DNA from 4 places in the Streptomyces sp. NPDC051987 genome. Region 1 is predicted to be linked to each of the others. Evidence: riboswitches for the same ligand, from Rfam matches in the RefSeq annotation. Region 1 holds a riboswitch; each other region holds the start of a gene.
The links. Region 1 has a riboswitch for S-adenosylmethionine ahead of AB0M11_RS15695 (amino acid ABC transporter permease). Riboswitches for the same ligand answer to the same signal wherever they lie in the genome.
Positions count from the first base shown of each region.

Region 2: it holds a riboswitch for S-adenosylmethionine, as region 1 does, so the genes downstream of both, AB0M11_RS06140 (putative leader peptide) here and AB0M11_RS15695 (amino acid ABC transporter permease) in region 1, are expected to answer to the same signal.
Region 3: it holds a riboswitch for S-adenosylmethionine, as region 1 does, so the genes downstream of both, AB0M11_RS37370 (aminotransferase class V-fold PLP-dependent enzyme) here and AB0M11_RS15695 (amino acid ABC transporter permease) in region 1, are expected to answer to the same signal.
Region 4: it holds a riboswitch for S-adenosylmethionine, as region 1 does, so the genes downstream of both, thrC (threonine synthase) here and AB0M11_RS15695 (amino acid ABC transporter permease) in region 1, are expected to answer to the same signal.

Region 1 is NZ_JBFAXI010000024.1:48,658-55,886, forward strand. It holds gene AB0M11_RS15665 (MFS transporter) at 1-32, shown strand, start outside; tRNA gene AB0M11_RS15670 (tRNA-Pro) at 76-152, shown strand; gene AB0M11_RS15675 (hypothetical protein) at 236-1,045, opposite strand; gene AB0M11_RS15680 (hypothetical protein) at 1,142-1,393, opposite strand; gene AB0M11_RS15685 (hypothetical protein) at 1,577-1,702, shown strand; gene AB0M11_RS15690 (glutathione S-transferase C-terminal domain-containing protein) at 1,836-2,708, shown strand; SAM riboswitch class IV at 2,787-2,898, shown strand; gene AB0M11_RS15695 (amino acid ABC transporter permease) at 3,292-4,272, shown strand; gene AB0M11_RS15700 (amino acid ABC transporter ATP-binding protein) at 4,269-5,057, shown strand; gene AB0M11_RS15705 (ABC transporter substrate-binding protein) at 5,121-6,146, shown strand; gene AB0M11_RS15710 (hypothetical protein) at 6,192-6,458, shown strand; gene AB0M11_RS15715 (putative leader peptide) at 6,503-6,598, shown strand; gene AB0M11_RS15720 (LLM class flavin-dependent oxidoreductase) at 6,660-7,229, shown strand, end outside.
Region 2 is NZ_JBFAXI010000007.1:113,096-120,324, forward strand. It holds gene AB0M11_RS06125 (ABC transporter permease) at 1-756, opposite strand, end outside; gene AB0M11_RS06130 (ABC transporter permease) at 753-1,712, opposite strand; gene AB0M11_RS06135 (ABC transporter substrate-binding protein) at 1,716-3,335, opposite strand; partial or broken gene AB0M11_RS06140 (putative leader peptide) at 3,556-3,609, opposite strand; SAM riboswitch class IV at 3,676-3,789, opposite strand; gene AB0M11_RS06145 (DUF427 domain-containing protein) at 3,987-4,811, shown strand; gene AB0M11_RS06150 (alpha-L-rhamnosidase) at 5,643-7,229, shown strand, end outside.
Region 3 is NZ_JBFAXI010000122.1:4,350-11,578, reverse strand. It holds gene AB0M11_RS37390 (NYN domain-containing protein) at 1-480, opposite strand, end outside; gene AB0M11_RS37385 (hypothetical protein) at 521-760, opposite strand; gene AB0M11_RS37380 (rhomboid family intramembrane serine protease) at 914-1,708, shown strand; gene AB0M11_RS37375 (Lrp/AsnC ligand binding domain-containing protein) at 1,705-1,986, shown strand; gene AB0M11_RS37370 (aminotransferase class V-fold PLP-dependent enzyme) at 2,136-3,497, opposite strand; SAM riboswitch class IV at 3,661-3,777, opposite strand; gene trpD (anthranilate phosphoribosyltransferase) at 4,116-5,180, opposite strand; gene AB0M11_RS37360 (cytochrome bc complex cytochrome b subunit) at 5,315-6,946, opposite strand; gene AB0M11_RS37355 (Rieske 2Fe-2S domain-containing protein) at 6,943-7,229, opposite strand, start outside.
Region 4 is NZ_JBFAXI010000003.1:41,412-48,640, reverse strand. It holds gene AB0M11_RS02210 (extracellular solute-binding protein) at 1-218, shown strand, start outside; gene AB0M11_RS02205 (DUF3263 domain-containing protein) at 236-469, shown strand; gene otsB (trehalose-phosphatase) at 819-1,685, shown strand; gene AB0M11_RS02195 (trehalose-6-phosphate synthase) at 1,736-3,190, opposite strand; gene AB0M11_RS02190 (glucosyl-3-phosphoglycerate synthase) at 3,322-4,266, opposite strand; SAM riboswitch class I at 4,423-4,584, shown strand; gene thrC (threonine synthase) at 4,603-5,886, shown strand; gene AB0M11_RS02180 (MoaD/ThiS family protein) at 5,930-6,205, shown strand; gene AB0M11_RS02175 (cold-shock protein) at 6,674-6,880, shown strand; gene groL (chaperonin GroEL) at 7,214-7,229, shown strand, end outside.

The DNA.
Region 1 (7,229 bases):
GGCCGGCGGCAGCACCCGTCCGCGTGCGGTAGTGTTGACCTGCGTGATCACGCGGAACACCGCGTGACCGCGCAGCGGGACGTGGCGCAGCTTGGTAGCGCACTTGACTGGGGGTCAAGGGGTCGCAGGTTCAAATCCTGTCGTCCCGACCAGCTTTGACGCAGGTCGTAGGCCGTTCTCTCGTCTTCGGGAGGGCGGCCTTCCGCGTTTCCGGCCCCTTGGCGGTCGCGCCGCCCTAGTCGAACTGGCTCGGCAGCGGTTTCGGGGTCTTGCCGGACAGCACCTGCTGGAGGCGCTGGGCGCCGTTCTGGACGGCGAGGGCGGTGCTGTCGTGGTCGACGCCGGACAGGCCGCCGTTGGTGACCGCCGCCCCGGAGGCGCCGACGCGCATCGCCGCGACGTCCAGGCTGGTGGTGGCGGGCTGCCCGTTGGAGGTGCCCTGGACGGTGACCGTGAGCGCCGCCAGCGCGTCGGCCACCTTGGGCGGTTCCTTGTACTCGACCACCTGCACGGTCCGTTGGCCGCCGTCCGAGGCGGTGGCCGTGAACTGGCTGCACTTCTCCGGCAGCCCCTTCAGCCAGTTGATCGTGGCGTCCATGGCGGCCTGGCCGTAGTCCCCGACCTGGTACAGCAGCCGGGAGTCCGCCGACGTGAAGCCGCGCAGCCCGGAGGCGCCGGCGGCGCGGCCCAGCAGGGTGTCGGAGTAGAGGCTGTCCAGCAGCCGCTGGCAGTCCGCGGCACTGGTCTTCGCGTTGAGGAACTGCGCGACGTCGACCTTGCCGATCAGCATCTGGTTGCGCCAGGTGGCGGCGTCGGCCGCCAGTTGCCAGTCGTCCTCGATGTCGGCCGGGGTGATCAGCGCGGCCTCGGCGCCGGTGCGGGTGAGGGCGGCGGTGGGCGAGGCGCCGGGAGAGCGCTCGGCGGCGGGGGAGACGGCCGCGGCCTCGGGGGAGCCGCCGCCGTCCGAGCAGGCCGCCGCGGCGAACAGGGTCCCCGCCGCCAAGGCCGTGGCGAGAACACGCGCGGGTCGGGACGGACGGGTCATCACGACTGCCTCCTCGGGAACGCGGTACGTGCCTCCACGCCACCACCGGCCACGAGCGCCGACCACTCGCACGTGCCAATCGGGTGAGCGGCGGGTTCAGACCGCGGCGATCCGCACCCGCCGGCTGTGGCAGCGCGGGCACACCGCGTCCGTGAGCGGTGACCGGACCGCCCGGCCCGCCTCGTCGACGTACTCCAGGGTGCTCTGCAGCTCCGGGTCGGCGACCGGGTCGGTGAAGAACACGGCCTGGAAGGTGGCCGTCCAGCCGTGCCCGCACCGCCCGCAGCGGAACGCGAAGGTCTCGGGCACGGCGCCCGGCACCGGCCCGGGACCCGGGGGCTCGGTCATCGGCTCCGGCTCCTGTCACTCGGCCTCGGCCACCAGCGCACCGCCCTGCCCGCCCGGCGGCAAGTCGGCGGCCGGAGCGGGGCCGCGGCGGGGCCGGGTGTCCCAGGCGTGGACGCCCCCTTGACGCCGGACGGAGGCCGATCGACACTCCAGAGGGGAATCCTAGTGAAAAGGTAGGGAAAGATGGCTCGCCTGCGCACGCTCACCGGCCGACCGCGCCGCGAGAGCCCCGCGCCGTGGGCGGCCCCCCTGCTCACCTCCCGCCGCCATCTCGACCTGCTGCGGATGTGCGGCGCCACCGGCCGCTGAGCCCGAGTCCCCGCTCCCGGCCCCAGGAGCCGGCACCCACCCGCCAGGACTCGCCGAGTCGCACCGAGAACCCACCGACGAACGCTTCCGCCGCGCGTACGTCCGCGTGCCCGCGCCCGCCCCGGGGAGACGCATGTCCATCACTCCGCTCACCGCCCTGCCGTCCGTCCGCACCGCCCCCGGCTTCCGGGGACGCATCGGACGGGACGCGCGCAGCGGCCACTACGCCGTGCCGGGCCGCTACCGGCTCCACCTCGCCACCGCCTGTCCCGACGGCCTCCGCATCGCCGTCGGCCACAGCCTGCTGGCCCTGGACGGCTGTTGTCCGGTCACCTTCCTGCCCGCCGTCCCGGACTGTCCCGACGGCAGCCACACGTCACTGCGCCCGCTGTACGAGGCCAGCGCCCACCGGTACTCCGGACCGGCCCTGGCGCCGGTGCTGAGCGACGACTGGTCGGGCCGGATCGTCTCCACCCACGGCCGCGACATCCTGCGCGACCTCGACCGCCACTTCGGTGACGGTGTCACCCGCCTCTACCCGTGCGGTGCCGAGGCCGAGATCGAGGCCGTCGAGCGGCTCTGTGCGGAGGAGATCGAGCAGGCCGCACAGCGGGCCGGCCGCGAGGGCGGCGACCCGCGGGCGCTGGAGACGCTGCTCGCCGCCCTGGACGGACTGGAACACCGGCTGACCGGGGTGGAGTTCCTGGTCGGCGGAGAACTCACCGCCGCCGACATCGAGTTGTGGGTCGCCCTGGTCCAACTCGACACCGTGCACCGCAATCACCTGGACGCCGCCGCGGTGCACGCCATCGCCGGCCACCCGGTGCTGTGGGCCTACGCCCGGCGGCTGGCCGCCCACCCGGCCTTCGGCGCCCACCTCGACCTGGACGGCATCGCCCGCCGCCACCACGGCCGTTGCCAGGGCCTGGAGGCAGCCGGCGCTGCCGTCCAGATCCTGGACTGGGCGGGGCACGCGGCGGACGCACCCGGCCTTCCGCGCAGGTGAGAGCGGTCCGAAACTGTCCCGCCTGTCGGACAGGCGTTGACATTCCTTCGGGCAACTGCGTTACTTGCGAACCAGAACGGTCAAGAGCGTCAGCATCAAGCCCTGGCTTGCTGACCGGCAACCCTCGCATCGCGGTGGGGTGCCCCAGGTGACGACCGGACCGGATGACGACGTTCGGTAAGCGCGAGGCCCCCTGGGGCTCATCACGACAGTGACAGGTGACGGACATGTACGCAGTTTCCCGCACGGCCCCGCGCCGCGCGCAGGGCTGCGTACGGCCGTACCCGAACCCGCTCGTCGCCGACCGCGTCGTCGATCTGCTCCGCGTCAACAGCGCCCTGTGTAGCGCGTGTACCGCACCGGGCCGTGCCCGCTGTCGGGTCTGACCAGGCTCTCCCGCCGCACACCCGCAGCCTCGCGCCTCAGCGTTCGTGATGAAAGCACCGGCCGCCCGGTGCGCTGCCGTCCGCCCAGCCCCCGTGTCCCGCGCGCCCCCCCCGCGCACCGTGCCGTGCCCGAACACGGCCCGGTGCCGCGTACCCGGTCGTGGGATCCGGGGTGTCCGACTCCGCCGGAGCCCGCCATGAGTGAACCCCCAGGCGCCACCATCGCCCCCGAGGCGCCGCCCGCCGCCGACGAACCGCCCAAGTCCCTCACCGCGCAGCGGGTTCTGCCGCTGCGGCGGCCGGGACGCTGGATCGCCACCGCCGTCGTTCTCGTCCTGGTCGCCCAGTTCGTGCACGGACTGGTCACCAACCCCTTCTACCAGTGGGACCGCTGGGGCTACTGGTTCCTGCGGCCGACGATCCTCGACGGACTGGTCATCACGCTCGAAGTGACCGCCTACAGCGCGGTGCTGGGCCTTGTGGGCGGCATCCTGCTGGCTCTGGCCCGGCTCTCGAAGAGCCCGGTGCTGCGTGCGGTCTCCTGGACCTATGTCTGGGCGCTGCGCTCCATCCCGCTCATCGTGGTCCTCCTCTTCCTGTACAACTTCAGTGCCCTGTACAAGACGTTGAGCGTCGGCGTCCCGTTCGGGCCGGCCTTCTTCTCCTTCGACGAGTCGAAGCTGGCCACCGACATGGCCATCGCGGTCATCGGTCTCAGCCTGAACGAGGCGGCGTACGCGGCCGAGGTGGTGCGCGGCGGGATCCTCTCGGTGGACCAGGGCCAGCACGAGGCGGCCGCCGCACTCGGTCTGCCCAAGGGCTACCAGTTCCGGAAGATCGTCTTCCCGCAGGCGCTCCGGTCGATCATCCCCAACTACGTCAACCAGCTCATCGGCCTGATCAAGTCCACCTCGCTGGTCTTCTACGTCTCGCTGCTGGACCTGTTCGGTACGGCGCAGAGCATGGGCTCCACCTACCCCGGCGACATCGTGCCGCTGCTGCTGGTGGTCACCGTCTGGTACCTGATCCTCACCAGCGTCGTCTCCGTGGTCCAGTTCTACGTCGAGCGGTACTACGCCCGGGGCGCCACCCGCTCCCTTCCGCCGACGCCCCTGCAGAAGCTGCGGGCCGGCGTGACCGACCTGCGCGCCCGCATCCGCCGGGAGGCCGCCGTATGAGCACCACCGACGCCCTGCAGACGGCCCCCGCCGCCCTGGAGATCCACGACGTCCACAAGTGGTACGGCGCCCACCGCGTACTCGACGGCGTCGACCTGACCATCCGCCCCGGCGAGGTCACGGTCATTCTCGGGCCGTCCGGCTCCGGCAAGTCCACGCTCCTCAGGGTCATCAACCACCTGGAGAAGCCCGAGATCGGCTACGTCAGCATCAACGACGAGCTGATCGGGGTGAGACGGCAGGGCGACCGGCTGAAGGAGCTGAGCGAGCGGACCATTCTCGGCCAGCGCAGCCGGATCGGCTTCGTCTTCCAGAACTTCAACCTCTTCCCGCACCTGACCGTGCTGGACAACGTGGCCGCGGCCCCCGTCGCCACCGGAAAGCTGACCAAGCCCGAAGCCCAGGCGCTGGCCAAGGAACTCCTCGAACGCGTGGGCCTCGGCGAACGCGTCGGCGCCTATCCGCGCCAGCTGTCCGGCGGCCAGCAGCAGCGCGTGGCCATCGCCCGCGCCCTCGCCCTGCGCCCCGGTGTGATCCTTTTCGACGAGCCGACCTCCGCCCTGGACCCCGAACTCGTCGGGGAGGTCCTCTCCGTCATCAAGGACCTCGCGACCAGCGGCACCACGCTCGTCATCGTCACCCACGAGATCGGCTTCGCCCGCGAGATCGCCGACCGGGTCGTCTTCATCGACGGCGGCAGGATCGTCGAGCAGGGCCCGCCCTCCGAGGTCCTCGACCGGCCACGGCACGAGCGGACCAGGGACTTCCTCAGCAAGGTCCTCTGAACCGCGCACCCAGACCTCCCCCCACGCCCTCACCCTCATCACCGGCACCGACAAGGAACGGCCATGCCTACCCACTTCACCCGACGCAGCCTGCTCAGAGGCATCACCGCGGCGACCGCCGTCGCCGCCCTCGCCACCGGGCTCGCCGCCTGCGGTGGCAGCAGCGACGCGGCCACGACCACCGACAGCGCCAAGTCCGGCGAGGTCGTCGTCGGCCAGGTCTCCAACGGCGCCGCCACCCCGACCACCATCAAGGTCGCCGAGGTCAAGTCGATCAGCGCCGAACTGCCCGCCGCCGTCCGCAAGAGCGGCACCCTGAAGATCGGCATCGGCGCCCTGCCCGCCGGCTTCCCGCCCCTGGCCTTCACCGGCAGCGACCAGAAGACCCTGACCGGCTCCGAGCCCGACCTCGGCCGCCTGGTCGCCGCGGTCCTCGGGCTCAAGCCCGAGGTGCAGAACTCCACCTGGGAGAACCTCTTCGTCGGCATCGACAGCGGCAAGGTCGACGTGGCCTTCTCCAACGTCACCGACACCGAGGAGCGCAAGAAGAAGTACGAGTTCGCGTCCTACCGGCAGGACAACCTCGCCTTCCTCGTGCCGAAGAAGAGCACCTGGAACTTCGACGGCAACTACGAGAACCTCGCCGGCAAGACGATCGCGGTGGGCTCCGGCACCAACCAGGAGAAGATCCTCCTGGAGTGGAAGGCGAAGCTCGCCAAGGAGGGCAAGAAGGTCACCGTCAAGTACTTCCAGGACAGCAACAGCACCTATCTGGCCGTGTCCAGCGGCAAGGTCGACGCCTCCTTCGGCCCCAACCCCGGCTTCGCCTACCACAACAAGCAGACCGCGGGCACGCCCAACGCCACCCGCACCGCGGGCACCTACTCCGGCGCCGGCGCCAGCCTCCAGGGGCTGATCGCGGCCACCGCGAAGAAGGACAGCGGCCTCGCCAAGCCCCTCGCCGACGCCATCAACTACCTGATCAAGAACGGCCAGTACGCCCAGTGGCTCAAGGCCTACAACCTCTCCAACGAGGCCGTCGCCAAGTCCGAGGTCAACCCGCCCGGACTGCCGCTCGACAACTCCTGACCCCCGCACCGGCACGCCGGCCCGACTAGGAAGGACTCCGCCTCCGTGACCATCCACACCGACTCCCGCGGAGGCGGAGCCCCGCTCGTTCCCGGCCTCTTCCCTCTCGGCCACGCCGACCCTCTCGGCCACGCCGACCCTCTCGGCCACGCCAACCCCCTCGGCCACGCCGACACCCCGTTCCCGCACCCGGCCCCGGACAACGCCACAGCCGTCCGGCTCCCCGGGTCGGCCGGCCGCCCTGAGCGCCCGCGCCGCCGCACCCCGCTGGTGCGCAGCCCGGGAACACCCGGGCACCCCCGGCTGTTGTGACTCAGGACGAGATGTACGCGAAGCAGGCCGAGGAGGTGCGGGACATGACACGTGTGGTCAGTCCCAGCCGCCGTACCGTCCTGCACTCCCGGCCGCACATCGACCTGCTGCGCGTGGCCGGCGCGCTCTGTTGTTCCTGACTCTCCTCCGCCGCGCCCCACCTCCGGCGCGCCCTCGTACGGACCTCAGGAAGGCACCACTGTGTCCTCATCTCCCGCTTCCCACCTGCACCTCGCCGTCGCCCTGGACGGCACCGGCTGGCACCCCGCGTCCTGGCGCGAGCCGGTCGCCCGCCCCGGCGGCCTGTTCACCGCCGGCTACTGGGCCGACCTCGTCGCCGAGGCCGAGCGCGGTCTCCTCGACTTCGTCACCATCGAGGACGGCCTGGGCCTGCAGTCCTCGCACTACGGCGAACCGGACGACCGCACCGACCAGGTCCGCGGCCGCCTGGACGCCGTCCTGATCGCGTCCCGGATCGCGCCCCTGTCCCGCCACATCGGCCTGGTGCCGACGGTGATCGCCACCCACACCGAGCCGTTCCACATCTCCAAGGCGATCGCCACCCTGGACTACGTCAGCACCGGCCGAGCCGGGCTGCGGGTGCAGATCTCCGCCCGCCCGCACGAGGCGGCCCACTTCGGCCGACGTGTCTTCCCGCCGATCGACCTGGCGGACCTGCGGTCCCCGGCCGGTCAGGAACGGCTCGCCGAGCACTTCGACGAGGCCGCCGACTACGTCGAGGTGGTGCGCCGGCTCTGGGACAGCTGGGAG
Region 2 (7,229 bases), on a different contig from region 1:
GCCGTAGCCGAGGAAGCTCAGTGCCGACACGGCCAGGATCGAGGAGCCGAAGTCCAGGGTGGCCAGCACGATCACCGGTCCTGCGGCGTTGGGCAGGACGTGCCGGCCGAGCACCGAGTACCAGCGGGCGCCGCAGGACCGGGACGCCTCCACGAACACCGCCTGCCGCACCCGGAGCACCTCCGCCCGCGCCACCCGCGCGAAGGACGCGACGCTGGCGATGCCGACCGCGACGGCCACCTTCACCGTCCCGTAGCCGAGCGCGGTGACCAGGGCCAGCGACAGGAACAGCGCGGGGATGGAGAGGAGGACGTCCACGAAGCGCATCAGCACGTCGTCCACCCAGCGGCCGACGAACCCGGCGACCACGCCCAGCAGACCGCCGACCACGAACGCGACCAGGACCGCGATCAGCGTGGCCTTGAGGGAGAGCTGGGCGCCGTGGACCACCCGGGAGAAGACGTCGCGGCCGAGCTCGTCCGTGCCGAACCAGTGACTGCCGCTCGGACCACGGAAGTTCTGGGACGGCACCCCCTTCAGCGGGTCCTGCGAGGTGAACAGGTCCGGCCAGAATGCGGCCAGCACCACCAGCACGAGGACGACGACGGACAGCAGCAGGCCCGGGCGGCGCAGCAGGAAGCGGAGCACCCGGCGGATCCCGGCAGGGCGGCCGGGTTCCGCGGGGGTTCCGTCCCCGACCGGCCGGGCGAGGCCGAGGGCGGCCTCGGCCCGGTCGTCGACAAGGCTCTGACTCATGCGAAGCTCGCCCTTCTGTCGGAGGCCACCACGATCCGCGGGTCCAGCAGCGGATAGACGAGGTCCACGAGCAGGTTCGTCGTCACGAAGATCAGCGCGCCGAACACCACCACCCCCTGGACCAGCGGGATGTCCTGGGCGGTGACCGCCCCCGCGGTCACCCGGCCCAGACCGTCACGGGAGAACACCGTCTCGACCACCACCGAACCGGCGATCAGCTGCCCGACCAGCAGGCCCACGACCGTCAGCGCCGGCAGTGACGCGTTGCGCAGCGCGTGCCGCAGATGTACCCGCCACCGGCCCGCGCCCTTGGCCCGCGCGGTCTCCGCATAGGCCTGGTCCAGTGCGGTCAGCAGGCTCTTCGCCAGCACCTGGGCGACCTGCGCGCCGGTCGGGACCGCCAGCGTGAGCGCCGGCAGCACCAGCCCCTTCAGCCCGTCGTTGCCGAAGGCCGGGAACCAGTGGAGCTTGAAGGAGAACGCCTCGACGAGCAGCAGCCCCACCCAGAACGTCGGGACCGACACCCCCAGCGGGGGCAGCGACAGCAGCAGTTGCCGCAGCCACCGCCGCGAGGTGTACGTCGCCACCACCGCGAGGCCGCCGCCGAGGACCACCGCCAGCAGCAGTGCGGCACCGGTCAGCTGGAGTGTCTGCGGCAGCGCGTCGGCCAGGGTGGAGGTCACCGGGCGGCCGGTGGAGACCGCGTCGCCGAAGTCGCCGCGCACCGCCCGGCCCAGGTACTCGGCGTACTGCACCAGCACCGGCTTGTCGAAGCCGTACTCGTGCCGCAGCCTGGCGAGTTGGGCCGGGTCGACCTGCCCCGTGTCCATCCCGGCCCCGGCCATCGCCGAGACCGGGTCACCCGGCAGGAAGTCCAGGACCAGGAACGACACCGTGTAGGCCGCCCACAGCACCCCGACCGCCTGCGCCAGCCGTTTGATCACATAGCGGCGCATCCGCTAGCCGATCCAGGTGTCGTGCAGCTGTACGCGGCTGCCGGAGTCGAATTCCAGGTCGTGCACCTTCTTCGAGACGCCGAGCTGGGTCTGGAGCTCCACCACCGGCACGTCGTACGCGTTCTGGACGATCAGTTTCTGCGCCTCCGACACCAGTTCCTCGCGCTTCGCGGTGTCCGTGGTCGCTGCCTGCGCGGACAGTGCCGTGTCCAGCGAACTGGCGGGCAAGTGGTAGAAGTTGCCCAGCTGGGAGGAGAAGGAGCTGCGCAGGATGTCCGGGTCGGCGCGGGTCACGTTCCCCCACACCACGTCGAAGTCACCCGACTGGAGCGTGGTGGCGAACTGGGTGACCGGGAGCTGCTTGAGCACCACGTCGATACCGACAGCCTTGAGCTGCTGCTGGACGAGTTCCAGCGCGGGCTGGTTGGTGGCCGCGTTGGGGAACCAGCTGACGGTCAGGGTGAGCTTCTTGCCGTCCTTGGCGCGGATACCGTCGCTGCCCGCTTTCCAGCCGGCCGCATCCAGCAGCGACTTCGCCTTGGCCGTGTCGAGCGCGAGGTCCGCGGAGAGATCGGTGTAGTCGGGCGTGGTGTGCGCCAGGACGCTGGTCGCCGGCCGGGTGCCGGTCGGGAAGACCGTGTCGGCGATCTGCTTGCGGTCGATGGCGGCCGAGATCGCCTGACGGACCTTCGCGTCCTTCAGCAGCGGCCGGGAGTTGTTCAGCCCGAGACCGAACACCACACCGGGGTTGGCCCGGCTCTGGAGGGTCACCTGGCCGCCCTTCAGCGCTGCCTCGTTGGCCCTGCCGACGCTGCTGATCGCGTCCACCTGCCCGGACTGGAGACTGCCGGCCCGCACCCCTGCCTCGGGCACGACCTTGAACACCAGCTTGTCCAGGTAGGCCTCGCCCTTCTTCGACCACAGCGAGGAACCCCAGTCGTACCCGGTGCGCTTGCCCAGGGTGATCGACTGGTTCTGCACGTACTGCCTCAGCACGAACGGCCCGGATCCGACCACCCCGTCGCTGCACTTGCGCTGCGGGCTCTTCTTGACGCTCGCCGAGGACTCGATCCCCAGCGAGTGGGTCGAAGTCGCCTGGAGGAACTGGGCGTTGGGCTGCTTGAAGGACACCTTCACGGTGAGCGGGTCGACCACCGTGGTGCTCTTGACGCCGCTGAGATAGCCCTCGGCGAGAGTGCCCAGGGCGCCGAGGTTCGGCACCGCGTCGAAGTTGTCCTTGACCACCTGCGCGGTCAGCTTCGAGCCGTCGCTGAAGGTGACGCCCGACCGCAGGTGGAACGTGAACGTCGTGGCGTCGGCGCTGATGTCCCAGCTCTTGGCGAGCCACGGCACGATCTTGCCGGTCTTCGGGTCCTGGTCGGTGAGGGAGTCCACGGTCTGGCGCACCGAGTAGATGGTGTCGTTGCTGCCGACCTGCTGCGGGTCCACGCAGCCGGCGTCGGATCCCACCGCGAAGGTCAGGGTGCCGCCGGACTTCGCCTGGCCGCTTCCGCCGCCGGAGCCGTCGCCGCCCGAACCGCACGCGGTCAGCAGGACGCTGGTGATCAGGAGCGCGGCCAGGGGCGCCCATCGGGAAGGTCCGAAATCCGGAAGTGCAGTCACGGAGGTCTTTCTCCTACTCGTGTCACCGGGGCACGACCGCGCACGGACGTGCGCAGGCATGACGGCGTGTGCGGCCCGGGCGGATCCACTCCAGCCGGGGATGCGCTGTGCAGACAGGGAGTTGGCATGCGGACGACACCGGTGACCGGTGGCGAGAGGGAAGGACGGCGCGCAGGGGCCGGGGCCGGTGACGGATGTCAGCCGGCGGCAGCCGGGCCGGTCAGGCCCGACAGAGGCAGCTGGTCGAGCGCTTCAGATCGATGTGGCGCCGGCGGGGGAGGCAACGGGGTCATCGCTGTGTCGCATACCGAACCTCCCCGTCTCCGGCCCCGGTCACGGGGCCACGCGCTTGCGGGAGTCGTCGGTGACCCCGCCGGGCTTTCACCTGGAGCACCCCACCGCGCGGGAGGGTTGCCGGTCAGCGAGCCAGGGCTTGACGCTGACACTCAATGCCGTTGGTGATGCTACGGATCGGTTTTGTCGTACGTCAATGCCGCGAGTCGACGCCCTCCTCGGGAGGACGGCGTCGTCAGGCCGGACGAACGGCAGGCTGCGCCCGGGACGGCTCGGGCCTCGAACCAGTCTCGGTGTGGGAGCGTGCCGGTGGAGACGCCGACGCCACCGTGTGAACCAGCCGAAGGAGAGCCGCCCATGACCACGTTCCCGACCGCACCGTCCGTGCGGACCACCCCCGAGGGCCTGTTGTGGGAGCCGAGCGAGCGCTGGGTGCGCGGCCGCAAGGGCGACGTCACGGTCGTCGACAGCCGTCACCCCGTCCTGGTCTGGGAACCCGGCGTTCCCGTACCGCTGTACGCGTTCCCGCACGCCGAGGTCCGCCAGGAGCTCCTGCGTCCCGCGGCGAACCCGCCGACCGGCACGCACACCGGCTCGCGGATCTTCTACGACGTCGAGGTCGACGGCGAGCTGCTGGAGAACGCCGCCTGGACCTTCCCGGCCGCCGACCTGGCCGGCCACATCGCCTTCGAGTGGTTCCGGCGCGTCGGGCGGGGCCTGGACCACTGGTACGAGGAGGAGGAAGAGATCTTCGTCCACCCCCGTGACCCGCACAAGCGGGTGGACGCCATCCCCAGCAGCCGTCACGTCGTGGTCGAGATCGACGGCACGGTCGCCGCCGACACCCGCCGGCCGGTCCTGCTCTTCGAGACCGGCCTGCCCACCCGCTACTACATCCCACGCGAGGACGTCCGCCTCGACCTGCTCCAAGCCACCGACCACCACACGGCCTGCCCGTACAAGGGCACCGCCGAGTACTGGTCGTGGCGCGCAGCGGCCGCCGTCCCGCCCAACGTCGTCTGGAGCTACCCGGACCCGCTGCCCGCGGTCGGCGCCGTCCGGGGGCTGCTCGCCTTCTACAACGAGGCCGTCGACATCACTCTCGACGGCGAACGGCTGCCGCGCCCGGTCACCCGTTTCAGCGGCACGCTCGCGTGGCGGCCGCGCGTCGCGGGAACGTGAGACCTGTGGGGAACTCATCGACCGGCGGGGTGGGCCTCTGCTCACCTCACCTTCCATGACCCCGCGCACGGTCCGCCCCGGCGGCTGAGCCGTTCCCGGCCCCCGGCCGGTGCGCGCCGAAGCCGTCCAGGGGGAGCGGGGCAGAACTCGTCGCAGGGGCACCGTCGCGGCCCCCGCCGACCGCTACGTCCGGCGTGGCCGTTGCCCCGCCGACGACGTGCTCAGCCCGCCCGGCGTCGCTCGGGGACGGAGCGGTGGGTGAGGCGGGCGCGCAGGCCGAGGTGGTCGCGCAGGGTGGTGCCGGTGTACTCGGTGCGGTCTCGCCGGTGAGGTCGGTGGAGTGCACGCGTCCGCGGTCGAGGTGACGGCTCGTGGCCACCGACCGGATGACCGCGTCGTCCTCCCGCGAGTTCCACAGGGTGCGGGCCACCTCGACGCCGTCCCGGGACTCCCTGGCCCGCCCGGCCGAGATGTGGTCCAGGGAGGTCAACCGGCTGGAGACGTGTAAGGGTTCGGCATTGCATCGGCCGCCCCCACGGGTCTCGAGACCGGGCGGCACGGCCCGCACCGCCCGCGCGCACCGCAGCTCGGCCGCACGCCCGGCGCCGACACTGGATCGGCGCGCCGGGAACCGCTCGATTGAAACCGTTCAATCCTGTACGGCCCGCGCTCCGCGCAGGGCTCCTTCGCGCACTGACCCGAACCAGCCGTGTCCCTGAATCGCCGCCACAGCGATTGACCCCCGCCTCGCCCGGCTCTACGGTACCCACGCCCCTCTAGATTGAATCGATTCAAGCACTGAGTCGTGCCACCCCGGAGTGAGGAGAGCAGATGATCAGCAGGAGGAACATGCTCGCGGGCGCCGCCGCCACGGTCGCGGCGGCCGCCGTCGACGGCGCGACGGCAGCGACGGCCTCGGCCGCCGGACCGCCCCGGACCCAGGCACGGACACGGCCGGACGCGACGCTTGCCGGGCTGAGCGTGGCCGCGCCGACCGTGGAGTACGTCCCCAACCCCCTCGGCCTCGACGCCCGACGCCCCCGCCTCAGCTGGCCGTTGCTCTCCGACCGGGTGGGCGCGCGGCAGAGCGCCTATCAGGTCCGCGTCGCCACCACCCCGTCGGGGCTGGCGCGCCCGGACGTCTGGGACAGCGGGAAGGTCGTCTCCGGCGACTCCGTCCTCGTGCCGTACGCGGGTCCCGCGCTGCAGTCCCGGACGCGCTACCACTGGTCCGTGCGGGTGTGGGACGGGGACGGCCGGGTCTCCGGCTGGAGCGCGCCCGCCTGGTGGGAGACCGGGCTCATGGACACGGGTCAGTGGACCGCCGAGTGGATCTCCGCACCGGCGAGCCTCACCGACGCGCCGTCCTTCGAGGGCGGTTCATGGATCTGGTTCCCCGAGGGCGACCCGACGAGCAGCGTGCCGGCGGCCACCCGCTGGTTCCGCCGCACCGCCGAGCTGCCCGCCGGGATCACCGCGGCGACGCTCGCCATCACCGCCGACAACGTGTACGCCGTCTCCGTGAACGGCGCGGAGGTCGCGCACACCGACCTGGACACCGACAACGAGGACTGGCGCCGCCCGGCCGTGATCGACGTACTGGACCGGGTGCGCGCGGGCGACAACGTCATCGCCGTCTCGGCCACCAACGCGAGCGTGGGCCCCGCGGGACTGGTCGCCGTCCTCGTGGTGCGTACCGCCTCGGGCGAGCAGCGGGTGTTCACCGACGCCACCTGGAAGGCCACGGACACCGAACCGGCCGACGGCTGGCGGGAGTCGGGCTTCGACGACGGCGACTGGCCCGCCGCCAGGGTGGCGGCCGCGTGGGGCGGCGGGCCGTGGGGGAGGGTCGTCCCGGTGTCGTACGCCGTCACCCAACTGCGCCACGAGTTCCGGCTCCCGCGCAGGAAGGTGGCCCGTGCCCGCCTCTACGCCACCGCGCTCGGCCTGTACGAGGCCCACCTCAACGGCAGCCGCGTCGGCGACGACCGGCTCGCGCCCGGCTGGACGGACTACCGCACCCGTGTCCAGTACCAGACGTACGACGTCACCACGCTCCTGCGGCCCGGCGCCAACGCCCTCGGGGCCCTGCTGGCACCCGGCTGGTACGCGGGCAACGTGGGCATGTTCGGGCCTGGTCAGTACGGCCGGCACCCGCTGCTTCGCGCGCAGTTGGAGGTGGAGTACGCGGACGGCACGAGGGAGCGCGTCACCTCGTCCCCCGACTGGCGGGCCGCCGCCGGGCCGATCGTCGCCGCCGACCTGCTGAACGGCGAGACGTACGACGCCCGCAAGGAGACCCCGGGCTGGACCTCGCCCGGCTTCGACGACGGCGACTGGCTCGCGGTCCGCGAGGAGGGCGAGGCCGGCCCCGGGCTGATCGTCGCACAGGCGGACGGGCCGGTCCGGGTGGAGCGC
Region 3 (7,229 bases), on a different contig from region 1:
GGCCCGGTCCAGTTCCTCGCGCAGCCGCTCCAGTTCGGCCCGGCTCTCCTCGTCGGCCCGCTCGGCGTCGGCCCGCTGGGCCTCCTCGCCGGCCGCCGCCACGAGCTTCACCCAGCCCGCGGGGCGCAGCACATAGGCCGCGGCCGCCACATCGAGCGGGTCCGCGGCCGGGGGCGGGGAGCCGGAGTCCAGGGCGCCTGCCAGTTCCGGCTGGGCCTCTCTCAGCTTCTCCCCGATCCGCTGCCGGAAGAGGGTGTCCGTCTCCAGCGCGGCCGCCATGGCGTTCCCGGCGAACTTGGCCCGGCGATTGGGGGCGAAACGGGCGTACTGGCGCAGCTGGGCAGGCAGTTCGCCCAGGGTCAGCCCGCCGAACCCGTCCGACACGATCTGCACGACCCGCCGTCGCACGCCGTCGGGCAACGGACGGTCAAGCACCTCGGCGGTGCCGTCGCCCGGCCCCCCGCCTGTGGTCTCCACCATCCGTCACACCCCATCACCTGTACGGGGCCGGCTCCCGGTCTCAGGAGTCGGCGCCCGGCCTGTCCACCAGTTCCACCTGGTCCACCGCGTTGCACCAGCGGCAGCGCACCGACTCGATGGTCTCACTGACCACCTCGCGCTCCTCGACCTTGGGCTCACCGGCCAGGTCGAGGTGGACGTACTCGACGACCTTCGACGAGCGGGTCACGTCGAAGCGCGTGAGATTGCCGCAGAGGGTGCAGCGCCACCGCGTCGTGGCGGTCGGCAGGGGAACCGTCATCGTGGCTTGTTCGCTTCCTTCTAGTGTCCGTGACGCGCCGTCCCGACGCGTGTGGCTCGTAACCCTACGGCCTGGCGGGTCCCCCATGCCCACCTGTCCACGGCGGCGAGGCGATCTGCACCAGTGCGTCCGGTTACGCCATGCTCTATGTCCATGATCGGCAACTGGAACACGACAGCCGCCCGGACCCTGCGCGGTCTGCGGGGGACGTCGGCGCCCATGACGTACAGCCTGATCGCCGTGTGCTGCCTGATCTTCGTGCTGGGCCCCGCCTCGGGCCTCACACCGTCCTACGGCACCGGAGAGGCCCTCGCGGCCGCGCAGCGGGCGTACTTCCGGCGGTGGGGCGTGGTCCCCGCCGACCTCTTCGCCGGCCCGGTCCGGGAGGCGCTCACCCCGGCCACGGCGCTGTTCATCCACGGCAGCTGGGTGCACCTGCTCGGCAACATGCTCTTCCTCTTCGTCTTCGGGGCCATGACCGAGGAACGGATGGGCCGCGTGCGGTTCACCCTCTTCTACGTCGGCTGCGGCTATCTCGCGCTGCTCGGCTACGCGGCCGCCAATGCCACGTCCCAGCAGTCGCTGGTGGGCGCGTCCGGGGCGATCTCGGCGGTCCTCGGAGCGTTCCTCTACCTGTTCCCCAGGGCCCGTGTGACCAGTCTCCTCCCCTTCCTGTTCTTCCTCCCGCTCCGCTTCCCGGCCTGGGTGGTCCTCCCCTTCTGGGCGGCCCTGCAGTGGGTGGCCCTGAGCCAGGCCCCCGCCGGCCCCGGAGTGGCCTACCTCGCCCACCTGGTCGGCTTCGGACTCGGGTTCGGCTACGCGTGGGTCCGATACAGCAAAAAGAAAGGCGCGAAGCGCGGCCCTGGAAGGGCGGTGGCGGGCGACGGGCGGGCGACTAAAGTGAGGCTCGCCCCAGCTCCGGCACCCGAGGGAGAGAACCAGCCGTGATCACCGCGATCGTCCTCATCAAGACCAGCGTGGACCGGATCCCTGAGATCGCGGAACGGATCGCCGCGCTGGAGAGCGTCAGCGAGGTCTTCTCGGTCACCGGCACGTACGACCTCATCGCCATGGTGCGGGTGCGGCAGCACGAGGACCTGGCCGAGGTCATCCCCGGCTCCATCAGCAAGATCCCCGGCGTGGAGGCCACGGACACGCACGTCGCGTTCCGCACGTACTCCCAGCACGACCTGGAGGCGGCGTTCGCGATCGGCCTGGACAGCTAGGGCCCCGAAGGGGCGCGGGGAACTGCGCGACCGGCCCCCACCGGCCGGTAGCCGGGCACGAAGCATCGTGGTCCCCTGCGGGTCCGCCGTGGCTGAGCGCGCAGTTCCCCGCGCCCCTGACGGGGCGCTGCCCCTGAGGTCGGTCTGGATCACACCGCCGGGACGCAGCGGCCCTCCTCCGTGCGGTACGTCCACTGGGCGCCGTCGGTGACCAGTCGCTTCACGGCGTTCACGAAGCGCTCCACGTGCTCGTCCGGCGTCCCCGCCCCGAAGCTCACCCGGACGGCGTTGAGGGACTTCTCGCCCGGTGCCGCCTCCGGCGCCCCGCACTCGCCCTGGGTCTGGGGGTCGGAGCCCAGCAGGGTCCGCACCAGCGAGTGGGCGCAGAAGAGGCCGTCGCGGACGCCGATGCCGTACTCGGCGGAGAGGGCGGCCGCGAAGTGGGAGCTGTTCCAGCCCTCCACCACGAAGCTGATCACGCCGACCCGCGGGGCGTCGTCGCCGAAGAGGGACAGGACCCGGACCTCGGGGACCTCGGCGAGGCCCGCGCGGATCTCGGCGATCAGGTGCTCCTCGCGGGCGACCAGGGTGTCCCAGCCCGCATCGGTGAGCGCCTTGCAGGCGGAGGCGACGGCGTAGGCGCCGATGACGTTGGGCGAGCCGGCCTCGTGCCGCGCGGCGCTGTCGTGCCACTCCACGGCCACTCCCCCGTCCTCGCGCCGGGTGACCTTGCGGCTGGCGCCGCCGCCCGCGAGGTAGGGCTCGGCGGCCCGGAGCCAGTCGGCGCGCCCGGCCAGGACGCCGGAGCCGAAGGGGGCGTACAGCTTGTGGCCGGAGAAGGCGACCCAGTCCACGTCCAGGTCCCGGACGGAGAGGGGGCGGTGCGGGGCCAGCTGGGCGGCGTCCAGGACGATCCGGGCGCCGTGCGCGTGCGCGATGGCGGCCAGCTCGCGCACCGGCCACAGCTCGCCGGTGACGTTGGAGGCGCCGGTCACGCAGACCAGGGCCGGACCCTGCGGGTCGCGGTCCGCGAGGGCGCGCTCCAGGGTCGCCACGGCCTGCTGCGGGGTGCGCGGGGCGTCGAGGTAGCTGACCCGGGCGTCCTGCCAGGGCAGCAGGGAGGCGTGGTGCTCGGTCTCGAAGACGAAGACCTGGCAGTCGGCGGGGAGGGCGCGGGCCAGGAGGTTCAGGGAGTCCGTCGTGGAGCGGGTGAAGACCAGCTGGTCGTCGGGGCGGCAGTCGAGGAACTCGGTGACGGTCCGGCGGGCGTTCTCGAAGAGGTCCGTGGAGAGCTGGGAGAGGTAGCCGGCGCCGCGGTGGACACTGCCGTAGTACGGGGCGTAGGCCGCGACGTCGTCCCAGACCCGCTGGAGGGCGGGGGCGCTGGCCGCGTAGTCGAGCGCGGCGTAGGCGACCTCGCCGCCGGTGACGAGCGGGACGGTGACATCCCGGCCGAGAACGGGCAGAGGGGCGCAAAGGGTGCGAGCGGTGGCAGCGGTGGAGACGGACATGGGTGAACTCCCGTGAGAACAGGTGGAATCCGCCGTGCGAGCGGACGCGCTCAAGCAGCGGCAGTGGAGAAAAAGGGAAACGCGGAGGCGGGGCTCAGCGGCCCTATCGCATTCGCTTGCTCACGGAAGGCTCCTCGACGACCAGGACCCCTGGTGTACGAGGGGTCCGCGCTTGCCGTGGACCTCGCTGCCCACGACCTGGTCCTCACCCGGGGCACCCCGCCACGGACGGAGGGTTGCCGGACAGTCGGCCGGGGCCTCATGACTGTCACTCATGACCTGGGAAGAAAAGTAGGTGAGGTGATCGCCGCCGCGCAACTCGTGTCCGGATGACGGGACAGGGGCGAGGCCGGTTCGGCACCGCCGGGAAGGCCGCGTGTGGTTGGGCACCGTTGCGGCGGAGAAGAAAGGTCCACGTCGGCCGATGCACCGGCACCGGCGCCGGGTTTCTCTCCCGCCGCAACGGCGACCAGCCACGACGGCGCGGTCCGGCGGTGCCGTACCGCGCCTCAGCCCTCGGACGGCGCCGATCTCCCTCTTTCCGCCGCAAGGGCGTTCGACGACGACGGCGGGGCCCGGCGGTGCCGGACCGCGTCTGCGCCCCGTCGGCCGTGCCTCCTACTTGTTCGTCGCGGCTGCCCAGCGCTCAAGCACCCGCTTCGCGGCGCCCGAGTCGATCGACTCGGCCGCTCGGTCCATGCCGGCCCGCAGTTGTTCGGCCAAGGTTCCAGCGCCCGGGTCCAGGGCCACCAGGGCCGCCGCCGAGTTCAGCAGGACCGCCTCCCGTACGGGGCCCCGCTCGCCGTCCAGGAGCCTGCGGGCGACCTCCGCGTTGTACGACGGGTCGCCGCCCCGCAGGGCCTCCACGGGGACCAGGTCGATGCCGACGTCACGGGGGTCGAAGGTCTCCTCGGTGACCTTGCCGTCGCGGACGGTCCAGACCCGGGACGTGGCGGTCGTCGTCAGCTCGTCGAGGCCGTCGTCGCCGCGGAAGACCAGGGAGGAGTTGCCGCGCTCCGCGAAGACGCCCGCGACGACCGGTGCCATGCGGGGGTCCGCGACGCCGACCGCCTGCGCCCGCACCTGCGCGGGGTTGGTCAGCGGGCCGAGGATGTTGAAGACGGTGCGGATGCCCAACTGGCCGCGCGCGGCGCCCGCGTGACGCAGCGCCGGGTGGAACTTGATGGCGAAGCAGAAGGTGATGCCGGCCTCCTCGGCGACCTCGGCGACCCGCCGCGGGGTCAGGTCGAGATTGACGCCCAGCTTCTCCAGGACGTCCGAGGCCCCGGACGCGGAGGACGCGGCGCGGTTGCCGTGCTTGACGACCTTCGCCCCGGTGCCGGCCACCACCAGCGCCGACATCGTGGAGATGTTCACCGTCTTCGCGCCGTCACCGCCGGTCCCGACGATGTCGACCGTGCGACCGGGCACCTCGATGACGTTGGCGTGCTCGTACATCGTGCGGACCAGCCCGTTGATCTCCTCGACGGTCTCGCCCTTGGCCCGCAGGGCCACGACGAAGCCCGCGATCTGGGCGTCGGTGGCCTGGCCGCGCATGATCTGGTCCATCGCCCAGGCCGTGGCGTCGGCGCTCTGGTCCTGGCCGTACAGCAGCGCGTTCAGCACCTCGGGCCAGGAACGGCCCGCCGCGGTGTCGCCTCCAGCGGGGGTCACAGCGCTCATGAGGCCGCTCCTGATCGTCGTACGGGAAGTAACCGGTGTCCAGGGCCCACCCTATCCAGCTCCGGGCACGGCGAAGGGCCCCCGTCCGTACACCGGACGGGGGCCCTTCGACCGTGGCGTGGCGACGCCGTCGATCAGTGGTGGCCGTGGCCGCTCGTGATCTCCTTGTACTCCTCGACGGTCGGCTTCGGGATCTGGTTGTCCTCGCCGTAGTAGGCGTTGCTCAGCTTGGCGCGGAGCTTCTCGGAACCCTTGATCTTGCGCTCGACACCGTTCTCGTCGACCGCCGGGCCGATCTGCGCCGGCTCGTACTGGTGGTGCGCCGTGAGGGTGTGCAGCTGCTCCTGCGAGAGCGGCTCGTGGACCTCGATGAACTCACCGTGCGGCAGCCGCTTGATGATGCCGGTCTCGCGACCGTGCAGCACCTTGTCGCGGTCCCGGCGCTGCAGGCCCAGGCAGATCCGCTTGGTGACGATGAACGCGATCACCGGTCCGGCGAAGAAGAAGATCCGGACGAACCAGGTCACGTCGTTGATCGACAGGTGGAAGTGGGTGGCGAAGAGGTCGTTGCCACCACCGACCAGGCCCACCATGTACACGGTCACCCAGGCCACACCGAAGGCGGTGCGGGTCGGGGCGTTGCGCGGGCGGTCCAGGATGTGGTGCTCGCTCTTGTCCCCGGTGACCCAGGACTCGATGAACGGGTAGACCGCGATCGCCGCGAGGACCACACCGAACAGGATCAGCGGGATGAAGACGCCCAGGACCAGGGTGTGGCCCCAGAAGTTGATCTCCCAGCCGGGCATGTAGCGGATCAGACCCTCGGCGAAGCCCATGTACCAGTCGGGCTGGGCGCCGGTGGACACCTGGTCCGGACGGTAGGGGCCCATGGCCCAGATCGGGTTGATCTGGGTGGTCGCCGCGATGGCCGCGATGACACCGAAGACCAGGAAGAAGAAGCCTCCGGCCTTGGCCATGTAGACCGGCAGCAGCGGCATGCCGACGACGTTCTTCTCGCTCTTTCCGGGACCCGCGAACTGCGTGTGCTTGTGGTAGAAGACCAGGATCAGGTGGCCCACCATCAGGCCGAGCATGATGCCCGGCAGCAGCAGGATGTGGATCGAGTAGAACCGGGCGACGAAGTCGTGGCCGGGGAACTGCCCGCCGAAGAGGAAGAACGAGATGTACGTGCCGACGATCGGCATCGACAGGATGGCGCCCTCGGTGAAGCGGACACCGGTGCCGGAGAGCAGGTCGTCCGGGAGCGAGTAACCGGTGAAACCGGTGAACATGCCGAGGACGAACAGCAGGAAGCCGAACAGCCAGTTGATCTCACGCGGCTTGCGGAACGCGCCGGTGAAGAAGACGCGCATCATGTGCACGAACATGCCGGCGAGGAAGATCAGCGCGGCCCAGTGGTGGATCTGCCGGATGAGCAGACCACCGCGCACGTCGAAGGAGATGTGCAGGGTCGAGTTGAACGCCTCGGACATCAGCTGGCCCTGGAGCGGGACGTAGCTGCCGTGGTACTCCACCTCGTTCATCGACGGGTGGAAGAACAGCGTCAGGTACACACCCGTCAGGATGATGATGATGAAGCTGTACATGCATACTTCGCCCAACATGAACGACCAGTGGTCGGGGAAGATCTTGCGCATGTTGGACTTGGCGAGGGAGTAGATCCCGAGCCGTCCGTCGGCCCAGTCGGCGACACGCTCGCCGGCGGGCGCCTTGTCGCGTCGCTCGTTGTTCTCGTTGGTGCTCATCCGCGCTCCCAGAATGCAGGACCGACGGGCTCCTCGAAGTCGCCGAGCGCCTGGAGGTAACCCTCTTCGCTCACACCGATGCGCAGCTGCGGCAGGGCGTGACCGGCCGGGCCGAAGATCACTCGGGCGCCGTCGGAGAGGTCGAAGGTGGACTGGTGGCACGGGCAGAGCACGTGGTGGGTCTGCTGCTCGTACAGCGAGATCGGGCAGCCCACGTGGGTGCAGATCTTCGAGAAGGCGACGATGCCCTCGTGCGACCACTCAAGCTCGCGCTTGTCCTTGA
Region 4 (7,229 bases), on a different contig from region 1:
CCACGCAGCCCCAGGACAAGCAGCTGCGGCCCTTCCTGGAGCAGCTCCCGACCTCCGAGCTCTACCCGGTGGGCAAGACCTCCTGGGCCGCCGTCAGCGCCGACATCAAGAAGCAGATCGGTACGGCGGTGAGCCCGAGCGGCAGCCCGAGCGGCGTCCTCACCCGGCTCCAGGCCGAGGCGGCGACGGCCGACAGCCGTACGGCCGGGACCGGCTGAGCGCTACGGTTCTCGCCATGGACCGGCATGAACTGGGCGCACGCGAACAGGCCATCCTCGCCCTGGAACGCCGGGGCTTTCCCAGCCCCGGCGCGAAGGAACGCGCGATTCGCGAGGAACTGGACCTGGCTCCGGTGCGCTACTACCAGCTTCTGAACGCCCTGCTGGACGACGAGCGGGCGCTGGCCCACGACCCGGTGACGGTGAACCGGCTGCGCCGGGTACGGGAGGCGCGCCGCTCGGAACGCTGAGGCCGGGGGTTCTCGCCCCCGCCGCCCCTACCCGTCCCGTCCTCCATGGGGCTGCGCCCCCTTCGCCCCCCATCGACCGTCTGCATGTGCGCGTCGGTGGGGGCTGGTCGCGCAGTTCCCCGCGCCCCTGACGGGCGCGTCTGCATCTGCCAGCCGGTTGGGGGCTTGTCGCGCAGTTCCCCGCGCCCCTGACGGGCGCGTCTGCATCTGCCAGCCGGTTGGGGGCTTGTCGCGCAGTTCCCCGCGCCCCTGAAGGGCGCGGTGCCGGTGGGGGGTGGTCGTGGCCACGCGGTGGAGGCGCGCATCGACACGGACCCGCGCGCCTGACGGGGCGCGATAGTGTCGGCCCATGGGAACCCACATCACGGAACCCCTCCCGACGCCCCGCACGGCCGCCGGTCGCGACGGTCTCGCCGCGCTTCTCGCGCGCCCCGGGTCCGCTCTCGTCGGCCTCGACTTCGACGGCACCCTCGCACCGATCGTCGCCGACCCCGAGCAGGCGCGGGCCCACCCGGACGCCGTACCGGTGCTCGCCGCACTCGCGCCGAAGGTGGCCGCCGTCGCCGTCGTCACCGGCCGCCCGGCCGAGGTGGCCGTCCGCTACGGCGGCTTCGCCGGCGTACCCGGCCTGGAACACCTCGTCGTCCTCGGCCACTACGGCGCCGAGCGCTGGGACGCGGCGACCGGCGAGATCACCGCACCGCCCCCGCACCCTGGCATCGCCGCGGTCCGCGCCGAACTCCCCGCCCTCCTCGACCGGGCCGGCGCCTCGCACGGCACCTGGATCGAGGAGAAGGGCCGGGCGATCGCGGTCCACACCCGCCGCGCCGACGACCCCCAGGCCACCTTCGAAACCCTCCGCGCCCCCCTCACCGACCTCGCCACCCGGCACGCCCTGATCGTCGAACCGGGCCGCCTGGTCCTGGAACTCCGCCCCCCGGGCATGGACAAGGGCGTCGCCCTGCGTGAGTTCGCCACCCGGATCGGCGCCGACTCGATCCTCTACGCCGGCGACGACCTCGGCGACATCCCCGCCTTCGCCACCATCGAGAAACTCCGCGAGGAGGGCGTCCCGGGCCTGCTGGTATGCAGCGGCAGCACCGAGGTGACCGAGCTGGCGGACCGCGCGGACGTGGTGGTGGAGGGCCCGGAGGGAGTCGTAAGACTGCTGAGGAGCCTGGCAGCCCTGAGCGTCCCGCACTGCAGCGCCCCGTAAGGGGCGCGGGGAACTGCGCGACCAGCCCCCACCGGCCCGCAGCCGAACCTCTACCCGGCCTGCCCCTCCGACGCGCCCAACGCCCCCAACTGCTCAAGGAACCAGGCGGCCGGCGGCAACGCCGTAGCCGCCTCGGCCAGCCTCTTGCACCGCTCCGCCCGCTCTTCCACCGGCATGGCCAGCGCCAGCGCCAGCGCGTCGGCGGTCCCGCCGATGTCGTACGGGTTCACGACCACCGCGTCCTCGCCCAGCTCCTCGTACGCCCCGGCCTCTCGCGACAGCACCAGCGCGCATCCCTCGTCCGACACCACCGGGATCTCCTTCGCCACGAGGTTCATGCCGTCGCGGATCGGGTTCACCAGCGCCACGTCGGCCAGCCGGTAGGCCGCCAGCGAGCGGGCGAAGTCGTCCTTGACGTGCAGCACCACCGGCGTCCAGTCAGGCGTCCCGTAGGCGGTGTTGATCTCGTCGGCCACCCGCTGCACTTCCGCGGTGTAGTCCCGGTAGACGGCGAGGTCCTGGCGCGACGGATACGCGAACGCGACATGCACCACCCGCTCCCGCCACTCGGGATGGTCGTCGAGCAGCTGCCGGTACGCCAGCAGTCCCCGCACGATGTTCTTCGACAGCTCGGTCCGGTCGACCCGGACGATCGTCTTCCGGCCTTCCCCGATCTCCTCCCGGAGAGCGGCCATCCGCTCGTCCACGTCCGGCTCGTGCGCCCGCTTGCGCAGGAAGTCCGCGTCGGCCCCCAGCCCGTGCACCCCGATCCGGGTCCCGCCGGAGGACGGATCGGCGGCGGGGATGCCCGGCCCCAGCACCGCGTGGCAGCAGGCGACGAACGCGTCCGCCCACCGCCGCGTCAGGAACGCCGCGTGGTCGGCGCCCAGGATCCCGCTCAGCAGCTCCGCGGCGATGTCGTCGGGGAGGAGCCGGAAGTAGTCCGGCGGCGCCCAGGGGGTGTGGGAGAAGTGGCCGATGCGCAGGTCGGGGCGCAGGCGGCGCAGCATCCGCGGGGCCAGGGCCAGGTGGTAGTCCTGGATGACCACCACCGCGCCCTGTCCCGCCTCCTGCGCCAGCGCCTCGGCGAAGGCGCGGTTGTAGGCCTGGTACGCACCCCACTGCCGGCGGAACTCCGCGTCGAAGACCGGCTCCAGCGGGGTCTGGTAGAGCATGTGGTGGACGAACCAGAGGACCGAGTTCGCGATGCCGTTGTACGCGTCGGAGAACACGTCCGCGTCGATGTCGAGCATCCGGACCCGCTGGCCGCCGGTGTCCTCGGCCGGCAGCGTGCCGCCCTCGGCCCGCCGCACCGCCTCCCGGTCGCCGTCGCTCAGCGCCGCGCACACCCACACCGCGTTCGCGTCCGGCCCGATGGCCGACAGTCCTGAGACCAGTCCGCCACCGCCCCTCCTGGCGTGCAGGGAACCGTCGTCGCGCAGCTCGTACGAGACCGGGCCGCGGTTCGAGGCGACCAGCACCTCGGCACCGCCGGTGGAAGCCATGGGAGAAGCCATACGCCTGAACCTAGCCCGGCCCGTAAACGCTCAAACGTACGGCGGCGTCCGACGCGCCGCCGTATACGGCCGTAGGGCGACGTCAGGCCACGACGTCGGCGGGGGCGTCAGCGGCGACGTCACGCCACCCGGCGCTCGGCGTACTCGGTGATCTCCACCATCGGCGGGCGTTCCTCGGTGTCCACGGAGTACGTGCGCGGTTCGAAGCCGTCCTCGCCCCGCTCGAACTGGGTGAGGGAGGGGCGGATCAGGTGGCCGCGGGCCAGCCGGAGCTGCGCCGTGCGGTAGATCGCGGCGGACATCCGGCCGAGCGCCTGGCCGTCCTGGTGGCGGTGTTTGCGGACGCCGACGTCGACCTGGGCGAGGGCGTCGAGGCCGACCAGGTGCAGGGCGTCGACCAGCATGCCCAGCTCCACGCCGTAGCCGACCGGGAAGGGCAGCTGCTCCAGCAGCGAGCGGCGGGCCGCGTACTCGCCGCCGAGCGGCTGGACGAAGCCGGCCAGCTGGGGCCAGTGCATGTTCAGCAGCGGGCGGGCCATCAGTTCGGTGACCCGGCCGCCCTGTCCGGCCGCGCCGCCGAGCGGGCGGTCGTACATCGCCTTGACCAGGTCCACGTCCGGGTCGGTGAGGAGCGGGCCGACGATGCCGGTGACGAAGTCGGAGGAGAACTCCCGCAGGTCGGCGTCGACGAAGCAGACGACGTCCCCGGTGGTGACCAGGAGGGAGCGCCAGAGGACCTCGCCCTTGCCGGGGACGGCGGGGATGCGGGGCAGGATCGCGTCGCGGTGCACGACGCGGGCGCCGGCCGCCGCGGCGACGGCGGCGGTGCGGTCGGTGGAGCCGGAGTCGACGACCACGATCTCGTCGACGAGCGGTACCTGCTGCATGAGGTCGTGACGGATGATCGCGACGATGTCGCCGACGGTGTCCTCCTCGTTGAGCGCGGGCAGCACGACGCTGACCGTCTGCCCGGAGGACCGTTTGGCGGCCATGACCCGGTGCAGGGGACGTTCGGTCACGGACCAGGAGCGGGTGGCCAGCCAGCGCTCGACTTCTTCCAGCACGGTCAGCGGCTCCTCACTGTCACGGTCACACGACGGGGTGTGATCCATCTCGCGGTTCGGACGACTCTCTCAACTGTCCTGGCCTTCGGTTACAGTCTTGAACAACGCCGATGACCATCGCATGTCCTGGGTCGTCCGGCGCCGACAACCGCATACAGCTCATCCAGAGGGGCAGAGGGAAACGGCCCGATGAAGCCCCGGCAACCCTCCAGTCGGTTCTCGTAGATCGCCGGTCAGTGTCGATCGTCCGCGAGGCTCCCGGCTAGGGAAGGTGCCAAATCCGTCTCACGGCGAGATGCGTCGTGAGGAAGATGAGGAGAAAGGGCCTCGCCTCACATGGCTGTGCAGACTGTTGCAAGCACCACGGATTCCACCGTCGACCTCGGTCCCGCCGCTGCCCTCAGCTGCCGCGAGTGCGGTCACCGGGTGCCGCTCGGCCCGGTGTTCGCCTGCGAGGAGTGTTTCGGCCCGCTGGAGATCGCGTACGACTTCTCGGCCTACGACACCGAGGAGCTCCGCAAGCGGATCGAGGCGGGCCCCACGAACATCTGGCGCTACGCGCCGCTGCTGCCCGTCCCGGCGGACGTGGCGACCAAGCCGAACATCAACCCCGGCTGGACCAAGCTGGTCAAGGCCGACAACCTGGCCCGCGAGCTCGGGGTGACCGGCGGGCTGTACGTGAAGGACGACTCCGGCAACCCGACGCACTCCTTCAAGGACCGCGTCGTCGCCCAGGCCGTCGAGGCCGCCCGCGCCTTCGGCTACACCACCCTCTCCTGCTCCTCCACCGGCAACCTGGCCGGCGCGGTCGGTGCCGCCGCCGCCCGCGCCGGCTTCCGCTCGTGCGTGTTCATCCCGCACGACCTGGAGCAGGGCAAGGTCGTCATGGCCGCGATCTACGGCGGCGAGCTCGTCGGCATCGAGGGCAACTACGACGACGTGAACCGTTTCTGTTCCGAGCTGATCGGCGACTCGGCCGGCGAGGGCTGGGGCTTCGTCAACGTCAACCTGCGGCCGTACTACGCGGAGGGCTCCAAGACCCTGGCGTACGAGATCTGCGAGCAGCTCGGCTGGGAGATCCCGGACCAGCTGGTCATCCCGATCGCCTCCGGCTCGCAGCTCACGAAGATCGACAAGGGTCTGCAGGAGCTGATCAAGCTCGGCCTGGTCGAGGACAAGCCGTACAAGATCTTCGGCGCCCAGGCCGAGGGGTGCTCGCCGGTCTCGGTGGCCTACAAGGCGGGCCACGACGTGGTGCGGCCGCAGAAGCCGAACACCATCGCCAAGTCGCTGGCCATCGGCAACCCGGCCGACGGGCCGTACGTCCTGGACGTCGCGCGCCGTACCGGCGGTGCGGTGGAGGACGTCACCGACGAGCAGGTCGTCGACGCCATCAAGCTGCTCGCGCGGACCGAGGGAATCTTCGCGGAAACCGCCGGCGGGGTGACGGTTGGAGTCACCAAAAAGCTCATTGAGAATGGGTTGATTGATCCGGCGAAGTCGGTCGTTGTACTCAACACCGGTGATGGACTGAAGACGCTGGACGCGGTCGCGGGCACCGGGCTCACCGCCACCATTCGCCCGAATCTGGAGTCTTTCCGTGCGGCCGGGCTCGCCTGAGTCCCCGAGAATTAGGGCGTTGCCCAGACCGGAGGTCAAAAACGTGAGCGTCACCGTTCGCATCCCCACCATCCTGCGCACCTACACCGGCGGTCAGGCCGAAGTCACCGCAGAAGGCACCACCCTGGGCGAGGTCATCTCGGACCTGGAGAAGAACCACACCGGGATCTCCGCGCGCGTCCTCGACGACCAGGGCAAGCTGCGCCGTTTCGTCAACGTGTACGTCAACGACGACGACGTCCGCTTCGAGCAGGGCCTGGAGACCGCCACGCCCGACGGCGCCGGCGTCTCCATCATCCCGGCCGTGGCCGGCGGCTGACCTGGCCCCTCTCGTGACGTGATGGCCGAATGACCGAACATTACCTTCGGTAATGGCCCTCACCGACTGTTCACTTGATTGCCCCCTCCGTGAGAGAAGCGGAGGGGGCAATTCTGTGTGGTTGAGCGCGGTACAGTTGGGGAACGCGGTCCCGATCTCCAGGTCGGGGGCCCTGTATTCGACACCGCAGGCCCGGCAAGAAGTAGCCAAAGTGCGTGGGTTATATGCGGCTTTTGTGGCCTTTGTGGGGCCCGACTTGCCCTGAATTCGGCCGAATTCTTGCTACATTCCGGACCCCTTCCGTCCAGAATTCTCGTCCGATTGACCTGTTGCAGACGGCAGTTGGACAGATACATTCAGCCGCGGTCGACGCGTTCCGGCGCACGCCCCCAACCAATGGGGGGTGAGGTCTGACCCGGATCCGCGAAGTGTGGATCTGTGCAAGGGCCAGTAATAGGGGAGTTAGGCATGGCTCAGGGCACCGTCAAGTGGTTCAACGCGGAGAAGGGGTACGGCTTCATCGCGGTCGACGGTGGTGCGGATGTTTTCGTCCACTACAGCGCGATTCAGATGGACGGCTACCGCACCCTGGAAGAGGGTCAGCGGGTCGATTTCGAGATCTCGCAGGGCCAGAAGGGGCCGCAGGCGGACATGGTCCGACTGGCGACCAGCTGAAGCACGCGCCGACTGACAGCGACGTTCTTCTGTACTTCTTCGAAGGGCTCGTGCCTCCCGGGGCACGAGCCCTTCGGCATGCCCGGCGCATGCCCGGCGCATGCCCGGGAGGGCCTGACTCCAGGGGTCGATACCGGGCAGGCGCTTGCACTCGGCATGGGCGAGTGCTAATCATTGGCGTTAGCACTCTGAAGGTGAGAGTGACAACGAAGGACCGGGTCGGTGAGGCCCGCAGGCCGGGTGGGGCAAGGAACCCACGGGCCGGCGAGCCGTCCGTCGCGGGCGCGGGCGCGGTCCGAAGACTCACCCCCAGTCCTGGAGGGACCACTTCACATGGCCAAGATCATCG